2 regions of the Streptomyces sp. NPDC102514 genome follow, and region 2 is predicted to be linked to the other one. Evidence: riboswitches for the same ligand, from Rfam matches in the RefSeq annotation. Region 2 holds a riboswitch; the other holds the start of a gene.
The links. Region 2 has a riboswitch for glycine ahead of gcvT (glycine cleavage system aminomethyltransferase GcvT). Riboswitches for the same ligand answer to the same signal wherever they lie in the genome.
Positions count from the first base shown of each region.

Region 1: it holds a riboswitch for glycine, as region 2 does, so the genes downstream of both, gcvP (aminomethyl-transferring glycine dehydrogenase) here and gcvT (glycine cleavage system aminomethyltransferase GcvT) in region 2, are expected to answer to the same signal.

Region 1 covers NZ_JBVJLW010000028.1:60,852-66,170, reverse strand. Annotated here, with positions in the region: gene ACZ60E_RS42330 (DNA polymerase IV) at 1-1,357, shown strand, start outside; gene ACZ60E_RS42325 (PRC-barrel domain-containing protein) at 1,603-1,977, opposite strand; glycine riboswitch at 2,082-2,177, shown strand; gene gcvP (aminomethyl-transferring glycine dehydrogenase) at 2,362-5,247, shown strand.
Region 2 covers NZ_JBVJLW010000012.1:322,570-327,888, reverse strand. Annotated here, with positions in the region: gene ACZ60E_RS28945 (L-serine ammonia-lyase) at 1-299, opposite strand, end outside; gene glyA (serine hydroxymethyltransferase) at 410-1,672, opposite strand; gene gcvH (glycine cleavage system protein GcvH) at 1,703-2,080, opposite strand; gene gcvT (glycine cleavage system aminomethyltransferase GcvT) at 2,208-3,335, opposite strand; glycine riboswitch at 3,499-3,615, opposite strand; gene ACZ60E_RS28925 (AAA family ATPase) at 3,810-4,496, shown strand; gene ACZ60E_RS28920 (enhanced serine sensitivity protein SseB) at 4,547-5,319, shown strand, end outside.

The DNA.
Region 1 (5,319 bases), on a different contig from region 2:
CCTGCGCGGGAAAGCGGTCATCGTGGGCGGCCTCGGACCGCGTGGTGTGGTCTCCACCTGTTCGTACGAGGCGCGGGTCTTCGGGGTGCATTCGGCGATGCCCATGGCGCAGGCCCGCCGTCTGGCGCCGAACGCCGCGTATCTCGTACCGCGCTTCGGTCTCTACCGGCAGATCAGCGAGCAGGTGATGGGGCTGCTGCGGGAGCTGTCGCCGCTGGTGGAGCCGTTGAGCCTGGACGAGGCGTTCGTCGATCTGGAGGCCGGGGAGACGGCCTGGGACGAGCGATCGGCGCTGCTGGCCGGTCGGAAGCTGCGCGACGACATCCGGGCCGTCACCGGGCTGACGGGGTCCGTGGGTCTCGCGGCCTGCAAGATGCTCGCGAAGATCGCCTCCGAGCAGGCCAAGCCGGACGGACTCGTGCTCATAGAGCCGGGCACCGAGCGGGCGCTGCTCGCGCCCATGCCGGTCCGCATCCTGCCGGGGGTGGGGCCCGCCACCGGCGACCATCTGCGGCGGGGCGGGATCAGCACGGTCGGGGAGATCGCGGAGGCGGGCGAGGACGAGCTCGTACGGCTCCTGGGGAAGGCCCACGGGCTCGGCCTGTACGCGATGGCGCTGGCGCGCGACGAGCGGCCCGTGGTGGCCGAACGGGACACCAAGTCGGTCTCCGTCGAGGACACGTACGACGTGGACATCCACGACCGGGTGCGGGTGCGCATGGAGGTGCAGCGGCTTGCGGACCGGTGCGTTCAGCGGTTGCGGGGGGCGCATCTGTCCGGGCGGACCATCGTGCTGAAGGTGCGGCGGTACGACTTCTCGACGCTGACGCGGTCCGAGACGTTGCGGGGGCCCACGGACGATCCCGGGGTGGTGCGGGAGGCTGCCGCGCGGCTGCTGGAGGCGGTGGACACCACCGGGGGTGTGCGGTTGCTGGGGGTGGGGGTGACCGGGCTTGCCGACTACACGCAGGAGGATCTTTTCGCGCAGGCGCAGGCCGCTGCCGCGGGGGTGGAGGATGTGGCGTCGGGGGAGCTGCCGGAGGAGGCCGGGGCGGGCGCTGTCGGCGCCGGCGTTTCCGTCGAGGAGTCCGCGGTGGCTGGGCCCGCGGAGCGGGTGTGGCGGGCGGGGCACGATGTACGGCATGTCGAGTTCGGGCACGGGTGGGTGCAGGGGAGTGGGCTGGGGAGGGTGACTGTGCGGTTCGAGACGCCGGGGTCCGTGCCGGGGCGGGTGAAGACGTTTCGGGTTGACGATCCTGGGTTGGAGTCGGCGGAGCCGTTGCCTTTGGTTGAGGGGTTGCCTGTGGGGCCTGCGGGGGGTTCGGGGCGTGGGGAGGGGGGTGGGGGTGCGTTGTGAGGGTGCGGGTTCGTTGTGGCTGGCCGCGCCGTTCCCCGCGCCCCTAAAAGCAAAAGACTGCGCCGTTCCCCGCGCCCCTGAGTGGGCGGGATCGCGTCGTTGCCTGCGGCCCCGTCAAGGCAAAAGATTGCGCCGTTCCCCGCGCCCCTGAAGAACCAGAAGACTGCGCCGTTCCCCGCGTCCCTGGAGAGCCATGGGATTGCGTCGTTCCGCGCGCCTCTGCTCTGAAGAACTCGAAGCGGGTTTCAGGTGGGGTCGTCCGTGTTGGCCAGGTGGCCGAAGTCTCGGTCTGGGAAGGGGGGTGCTGGGGATACGTCCAGGCCGTAGTGGTGGTAGAGCTGCAGTTCTTGTTCGGGGGAGAGGTGGCGGCCCACGCCGAAGTCGGGGGCGTCCTTGATCAGGGAGCGTTCGAAGGGGACGTGCAGGGACTCGGCGATCACTTCGCTGGGCTCCAGGGGGACGAAGGCGTCCCGGCTGAACAGCCCGGTGCGTATCGCCGCCCACTCCGGTGCGCCGGTCGCGTCGTCGAGGTAAACCTCGTCCACGGTGCCGATCCTCGTGCCGTTGCGGTCGAACGCCTTGCGGCCTATCAGGTTGCGCGGATCGATGTCGGTCTGCACGGGCCCTCCAGCTGCTCGCAACTCATCCGTAAGCACTACGAAAGAGCACTTTGAGGTGGGCGGCCACTTGAGGGAACCCCGCTGGTAGGCTGGGCGACGGCTGCTGACCCCGTGCGGGAGAGTCCTCCAGGCTTCATCGGAGGCGCCGAAGGAGCAAATCCTCCCCGGAATCTCTCAGGCACACGTACCGCATGGACGAGGTCACTCTGGAAAGCAGAGGGGTGTTCGAGTATTCGACGGGCTCCGCTCTCACCGACGGTGAAAGCCGGTGCGCCTTCATGGCGGGCCGGTGAAGCTCTCAGGTTGAGATGACAGAGGGGGAGGCCGTTCGGGCACCCACACAGTGGTGCCCCTCGAAGGTCGTCAGACCAGGAGGCCTCCGCAATGACCGTCCACCGTATTCCGCTCTCCGAGCTCGAACAGGGAATCCCCTTCGAGCAGCGTCACATCGGGCCCGACTCCGAGGCCCGCGCCAAGATGCTCGCGCAGGTGGGGTACGGCTCGCTCGACGAGCTGACGGCCGCCGCGGTGCCGGATGTGATCAAGAACGCCGACGCGCTCGAACTGCCGGGCGCCCGCACCGAGGCCGAGGTGCAGGCCGAGCTGCGTTCCCTCGCGGATCGCAACCAGGTGCTGGACTCGATGATCGGGCTCGGTTACTACGGGACGTTCACGCCGCCCGTCATCCTGCGCAACGTGATGGAGAGTCCGGCCTGGTACACGGCCTACACGCCGTATCAGCCGGAGATCTCGCAAGGGCGGCTGGAAGCCCTGCTGAACTTCCAGACCGTGGTGGCCGAGCTGACCGGACTGCCGACCTCCGGGGCCTCGCTGCTCGACGAGGGCACGGCCGCCGCCGAGGCCATGGCGCTGTCGCGGCGCATGGGGAAGAACAAGAAGGGCCTCTTCCTGATCGACGCGGACACCATGCCGCAGACGATCGCGGTGATAGAGACCCGCGCCGAGCCCACCGGCGTCGAGGTCGTCGTCGCCGACCTCAGCGACGGCATCCCCGCGGGGCTGGCCGGGCGTGAGATCAACGGCGTACTCCTGCAGTACCCCGGCGCCTCCGGTGCCGTGCGGGACCTGGGGCCCGTCGTCGAGCAGGCGCACGAGCTGGGCGCGGTCGTCACCGTCGCCGCCGACCTGCTCGCCCTGACGCTGCTCACCTCGCCCGGCGAGCTGGGCGCCGACATCGCCGTCGGTACGACACAGCGCTTCGGTGTGCCGATGGGCTTCGGCGGGCCGCACGCCGGATACATGGCCGTACGGGAGAAGTTCGCGCGCAGCCTGCCCGGCCGGCTCGTCGGTGTCTCCGTGGACGCGGACGGCAACAAGGCGTACCGCCTGGCCCTGCAGACGCGTGAGCAGCACATCCGCCGGGAGAAGGCGACCAGCAACATCTGCACGGCTCAGGTGCTGCTCGCGGTGATGGCGGGGATGTACGCCGTCTACCACGGTCCCGAGGGGCTGAAGGGCATCGCCCGGCGTACCCACCGGTACGCCACGATCCTTGCCGCCGGTCTGCGGGCGGGCGGGGTCGAGGTCGTCCACGAGGCGTACTTCGACACCCTCACCGTGCGGGTGCCGGGCCGGGCGGCCGAGGTGCTCGCCGCCGCCCGCCAGGGCGGGGTCAACCTCCACCTGGTGGACGCGGACCACCTCTCCCTGTCCTGCGACGAGACGACCACGCGGGCCCAACTGGGCGTCGTCTGGTCGGCGTTCGGCGTCGACGGCGATGTGGCCGCGCTCGACGGGACCGCCGAGGACACGCTGCCGGCCCCGCTGCTGCGCACCGACGAGTACCTCACGCACCCGGTCTTCCACCTGTACCGCTCGGAGACGGCGATGCTGCGCTACCTGCGCCGTCTCGCCGACCGCGACTACGCGCTCGACCGCGGCATGATCCCGCTCGGCTCGTGCACCATGAAGCTCAACGCGACCACCGAGATGGAGCCGGTCACCTGGCCCGAGTTCGGGCAGCTGCACCCCTTCGCGCCCGCCGAGCAGGCGCAGGGCTACCTCACGCTCATCCGTGAGCTGGAGGAGCGCCTCGCCGAGGTGACGGGCTACGACAACGTGTCGCTCCAGCCCAACGCCGGTTCGCAGGGCGAACTGGCCGGTCTGCTGGCCGTCCGCGGCTACCACCGGGCCAACGGCGACGAGCAGCGCACGGTCTGCCTCATCCCGTCGTCCGCGCACGGCACGAACGCCGCCAGCGCCGTGATGGCCGGGATGAAGGTCGTCGTCGTGAAGACCGCCGAGGACGGCGAGATCGACGTCGCGGACCTGCGGGCCAAGATCGAGCAGCACCGTGACGAGCTGTCCGTCCTGATGATCACGTACCCCTCGACCCATGGGGTGTTCGAGGAGCACGTCGCCGACATCTGCGCCCAGGTGCACGAGGCGGGCGGGCAGGTCTACGTGGACGGCGCCAACCTCAACGCGCTGGTGGGGCTCGCCAAGCCGGGGCACTTCGGCGGCGACGTCTCGCACCTCAACCTGCACAAGACCTTCTGCATCCCGCACGGCGGCGGCGGTCCGGGCGTCGGCCCGGTCGGAGTGCGCGCGCACCTGGCGCCGTACCTGCCGAACCACCCGCTGCAGCCCGCCGCGGGGCCGGAGACGGGCGTGGGCCCGGTCTCCGCTGCTCCCTGGGGCTCCGCGGGCATCCTGCCCATCTCCTGGGCGTACGTCAGGCTCATGGGCGGGGAAGGGCTCAAGCGGGCCACGCAGGTCGCCGTGCTCAGCGCCAACTACGTGGCCAAGCGCCTTGAGCCGCACTTCCCGGTCCTCTACACCGGTCCCGGCGGGCTCGTGGCGCACGAGTGCATCATCGACCTGCGGCCGCTCACCAAGGCGACCGGTGTGAGCGTCGACGACATCGCCAAGCGGCTCATCGACTACGGGTTCCACGCGCCGACGATGTCGTTCCCGGTGGCCGGCACGCTGATGATCGAGCCCACCGAGAGCGAGGACCTGGCCGAACTCGACCGGTTCTGCGACGCGATGATCGCCGTTCGCGCGGAGATCGAGAAGGTCGGCTCGGGCGAGTGGGCGGCGGACGACAACCCGCTGCGCAACGCCCCGCACACGGCCGCCGCCCTCGGCGACACGTGGGAGCACGGGTACAGCCGCGAGGAGGCCGTGTTCCCGGCCGGGGTCTCGGCCGCCGACAAGTACTGGCCGCCGGTGCGGCGGATCGACCAGGCGTACGGCGACCGGAACCTGGTCTGTTCCTGCCCGCCGCTGGACGCCTACGAGGACTGATCACGCACCGGTCACGCCGGACATGCGTCGGGGCCGGTTCCGGGAGTGCTTCCCGGGGCCGGCCCCGCTGTC
Region 2 (5,319 bases):
AGCAGCTCGAGGCGGCCCGACGACTTGATCTTCTCGACCCGGTCGTCGGCGCCCTCGACGTCCACCGTGCGGGGGGAGGCGCCCTCCAGGCCGAGCAGCACCGCCTTGGGGGTGCCGTGGCCGTGGCCGGTGGCGCCCAGTGAGCCGTACAGCTCTGCGCGGACCGCGACCACGGGGGTCAGCAGGTCCTCGTTGCGCAGGCGGTGCGCGAACATGCGTGCCGCGCGCATCGGGCCGACCGTGTGGGAGCTGGACGGGCCGATGCCGATCGAGAACAGGTCGAAGACCGAGATGGCCACGGGAACTCCTCAAAGCGGGGTGAAGCGGGGTCGAACGGGGCGGAACCAAACGGAACGGAACGGGGTACCGCGCGCACCTTCCAGTGTGCGCGGTACCCCGCGAAACGGAACTACTTGCCCAGACCGGGGTACAGCGGGTGCTTCTCGGCCAGGGCGGTCACCCGGGCCTTGAGCGCCGCCGCGTCGAAGACCGGCTTCAGGGTCTCGGCGATGACGTCCGCGACCTCGGTGAAGTCCTCGGCGGTGAAGCCGCGGGTCGCGAGCGCGGGCGTACCGATCCGCAGGCCCGAGGTGACCATCGGCGGCCGGGGGTCGTTCGGGACGGCGTTGCGGTTGACCGTGATGCCGACCTCGTGGAGGCGGTCCTCGGCCTGCTGTCCATCCAGCTCGGACTCGCGCAGGTCGACCAGGATCAGGTGCACGTCCGTGCCGCCGGAGAGCACGTTCACCCCGGCCTCGCGGGCGTCGGGCGCCGTCAGCCGCTCGGCGAGGATGCGCGCGCCGTCGATCGTGCGCTGCTGGCGCTCCTTGAACTCCTCCGTGGCGGCGACCTTGAAGGAGACCGCCTTGGCCGCGATCACGTGCTCCAGGGGGCCGCCCTGGAAGCCCGGGAAGACGGACGAGTTCAGCTTCTTCGCGAAGGCCTTCCTGGCGAGGATGATCCCGCCGCGGGGCCCGCCGAGCGTCTTGTGCGTGGTGGAGGTGACCACGTCCGCGTACTCCACCGGGTTCGGGTGGAGGCCGGCCGCGACGAGGCCCGCGAAGTGCGCCATGTCGACCCACAGGTGGGCCTCGACCTCGTCCGCGATGCGGCGGAACTCGGCGAAGTCCAGCTGGCGGGGGTACGCCGACCAGCCCGCGATGATCACCTTGGGGCGGTTCCCCTTGGCGAGCCGCTCGACCTCGGCCATGTCGACCAGGCCGGCGCCGTCCACGTGGTACGCGACCACGTTGAACTGCTTGCCGGAGAAGTTCAGCCGCATCCCGTGGGTCAGGTGACCGCCGTGGGCGAGGTCCAGGCCGAGGATGGTGTCGCCGGGCTGGGCCAGCGCGAAGAGCGCGGCCTGGTTGGCGGAGGCGCCCGAGTGCGGCTGCACGTTGGCGTACTCGGCGCCGAACAGCTCCTTGACCCGGTCGATCGCGATCTGTTCGGCGACGTCGACGTGCTCGCAGCCGCCGTAGTAGCGGCGGCCGGGGTAGCCCTCGGCGTACTTGTTGGTGAGGACCGAGCCCTGGGCCTCCATGACCGCGACCGGGGCGAAGTTCTCCGAGGCGATCATCTCAAGGGTGGACTGCTGACGGTTCAGCTCGGCGTCGAGGGCGGCGGCGACGTCCGGGTCGAGTTCGTGCAGGGGCGTGTTCAGAAGCGACATCGGTCTGGGGTCCTTAGCGAGGAGCCGGAATCAGGAGCCGGAGAATTCGGTGTACTCGGCGGCGGAGAGCAGGTCCTTCGGCTCGTCCGTCACCCGTACCTTGAAGAGCCAGCCACCCTCGAAGGGAGCGGTGTTCACCAGCGCGGGGTCGTCCACGACATCCTGGTTGATCTCGGTGATCTCACCGGTGACGGGTGAGTACAGGTCGCTCACCGACTTGGTCGACTCCAGCTCGCCGCAGGTCTCGCCCGCGGTCACCGCGGCACCGACCTCGGGGAGCTGGACGTACACCACGTCGCCGAGCGCGTTGGCCGCGTGCTCCGTGATGCCGACCGTCGAGACGCCGTCCTCGGCGCCCGACAGCCACTCGTGCTCCTTGCTGTAGCGCAGCTCTTGGGGGTTGCTCATGGCCTGAATTCTCCTGTACGCGGGTGAGTGCTGATGCAGGGGGAGTACGGGTGAGCTGGGCGGATGTGCCCAGGATCACGTGTGGCGCCTGCGGACCGGCGTCACGTGCGGTGCGTGCGGACCAGTGTCACTTCTGGCGCTTGTAGAACGGCAGTGCCACGACCTCGTACGGTTCGTGGCTGCCCCGGATGTCCACGCCGACACCGGCGGTGCCGGGCGCGGAGTGCTCCGCGTCGACGTACGCCATCGCGATCGGCCTGCCGAGCGTCGGGGAGGGCGCGCCGGAGGTGACCTCGCCGATGACCTTGCCGCCGGCGACGACGGGGTAGCCGGCGCGCGGGACGCGGCGGCCCTCGGCGGCCAGGCCGACCAGGACGCGCGGGGGCGTCGACTCGGCGCGGGCGGCGGCCTCGGACAGCGCCTCGCGGCCCACGAAGTCGCCCTCCTTCTCGAACTTCACGACCCGGCCGAGCCCCGCGTCGAACGGCGTGAGCGAGGTGCTCAGCTCATGCCCGTACAGCGGCATGCCGGCCTCCAGGCGCAGGGTGTCCCGGCAGGAGAGCCCGCAGGGGGCGAGTCCGGCCGCGGCTCCCGCGTCGGTCAGCGCCTGCCACAGCTTCCCGGCGTCGGCCGGGGCCACGAACAGCTCGAAGCCGTCCTCGCCGGTGTAGCCGGTGCGCGCGATCAGCGCGGGGACGCCCGCGACCGTGCCGGGCAGGCCCGCGTAGTACTTCAGGCCGTCCAGGTCGGCGTCGGTGAGGGACTTCAGGATGCCGGGGGACTCGGGGCCCTGGATCGCGAGCAGCGCGTACGCGTCCCGGTCGTCGCGGACCTCGGCGTCGAAGCCCTCGGCGCGCTCCGTGAGGGCGTCCAGGACCACCTGGGCGTTGGAGGCGTTGGCCACGACCATGTACTCGGTGTCGGCGAGGCGGTAGACGATCAGGTCGTCGAGGATGCCGCCGTCGGCCCGGCAGATCATCGTGTAGCGGGCCCGGCCGGTCTTCACGCCGCCGATGTTGCCGACCAGCGCGAAGTCCAGCAGCGCGGCGGCCTGCGGTCCGCTCACGGTGATCTCGCCCATGTGCGAGAGGTCGAAGAGCCCGGCCCGGGTCCGGACGGCGACGTGCTCGTCGCGCTCGGAGCCGTACCGCAGGGGCATGTCCCAGCCCGCGAAGTCGGTCATGGTCGCGCCCAGCGAGCGGTGCAGGGCATCGAGGGCGGTGCGGCGGGGTTCGACGGGGGTGTTGCTGCTCATCGGCGGGGCTCCCAAGGCATGACGGCGAGGTCGTTCCTCCCCATCTGTCATCGGAACCTGAGAGGTTCGCCGTGACCCGCCGCCGAACACGGGGGTCACTGACTTGCACCTTGGGTGGGGCCTACGCCCTGACGGTCAGGGGCGGCCCGCTTTTCAGATGTGCCTCGTCCGTGCGGTATCGGGGGCCTGAGAGATTCAAGGGAGGGACTTGCTCCTTCGGCGCCCGGGCACTCGTACACCTGCGTGTACGTGTTTCCCGGAACTCTCCCGCGCGGATTCAAGCGGCCGGTATGCAGTTGGCGGGCACATCATTGCACGCCCCCGGCTCCGGCAGGGGGCCGCGCGGGGTCAGGACGGGGTGGCCAGGGTGTTCACAGTGATCTGTGACGGGGCTGTGGCAGGACAAGAACAGAAACAGGGGGACCAGCGCATTACCTTCTCTTTACACTCGACGGAGATGGGTCTGCCGACCCCATGGGGAGGACGATCAGGGTGAACAGGACCACGGCGTACGCGACCAGTTCGGGCATCGCGCTGCCCAAGCAGCCACCTGCGCCGGCCAGGGAGGCGTGCGACCCGCTGGTGACCCCCGTCGTCCGCGACCTGCGGGCGCGCTCGGGCCACAGCCCGCACGGTCTGCGCTTCGGGGCGGCCGATCTGGTGGTGGTCACGGGCCTGCCGGGCAGCGGCAAATCGACCCTGATGCGCCGGGCGGTGACCGGCCGCCTCATCGACTCCCAGGACACCCGCGACCGCTGGGACGAGCGCCTGGCCCGTTTCCTGCCGTACGCGGTCTACCGGCCCCTCGTCCGCGCCGCGCACTACGCGGGCCTGCGCCGGGCCCTGCGCTCCGGGGAGGGCGTCGTCGTCCACGACTGCGGTACGCAGGCCTGGGTGCGTGACTGGCTCGCCCGGGACGCCCGCCGTCGCGGCGGCACCCTGCACCTGCTGCTCCTCGACGTCGACCCCGGCACGGCCCTCGACGGCCAGCGCGAACGCGGCCGGGGCGTCTCGCGGTACGCGTTCGCGCGCCACCGCGGCGCGGTCGCCCGGCTGCTGCGCTCGGTGGAGAAGGGCGACCTCCCCGACGGCTGCGGTTCCGCGGTGCTCGTCGACCGTGCCGCGGCGGACGTGCTGCGCCGCATCGATTTCGGCGACTGAGGACGACTAACCTCGGCCATCGCACACGGCGGTTGGAGCAGGCGGTAGAGATGGACTTCCCGGCACAGGACATTCCGGCACACGCGCACCCCCACATGGGCTGGCCCGGCAACGAGGTGGAGGAGGTGCTCGCCGCCTCCCTGGGGCTCCCTCCGTCCCCCTCGACGGGGGCCCGGGTCGTGGAGACCCTCGGGCGCGGCTTCGTCTGGGTGCCGCTGCCCGAGGGCGGCGGCCCGCACAGCGGCCCGCTCGCCCTGCCCACGATCGAGCTCGGCGGACAGGCGTACGTGCCGGTCTTCACCTCGGAGCAGCAGTTCCGCCAGGTCGTCGGCGACCGCATGGCGTACACCGTGGCGCCCGCCGTGGAGTTCGCGCGCGGGCTGCCGCCCCAGGTGGGCATCGCGCTGAACCCGGACGGCACGGTCGGGATGCCGGTGCCCCCGCTCGCCGTCGCCGAGCTGTGCCGGGCCGGCCGGACCGAACTGGACGGGCCCGCGAGCGGCGGCCGGGTCCGGCTGTTCCAGCCCGACTGGCAGGACGACCCGGTGGACTTCCTGGCCGCGGCCTCGGCGGAGTTCGACGCGACCGGCGTGGTGGCGAGCGCCCGGCGCTGTCTGGCGAGCATCGAGGGCGGCGACACCATGATGTTCGTCGGCGTGGAGGCGACCCACTGGGACGAGAACGCGCGCACGCTCCCGCTGGACGCCCTGGGCCGCGCCCTGGGCAGGGTCCCCCTGCCCCACCCGGTGAGCCTGGTCTTCCTGGACGTGGCCCAGGACCCGGTGGGCGACTGGCTGAGGGAGAAGGTCCGCCCGTTCTACAG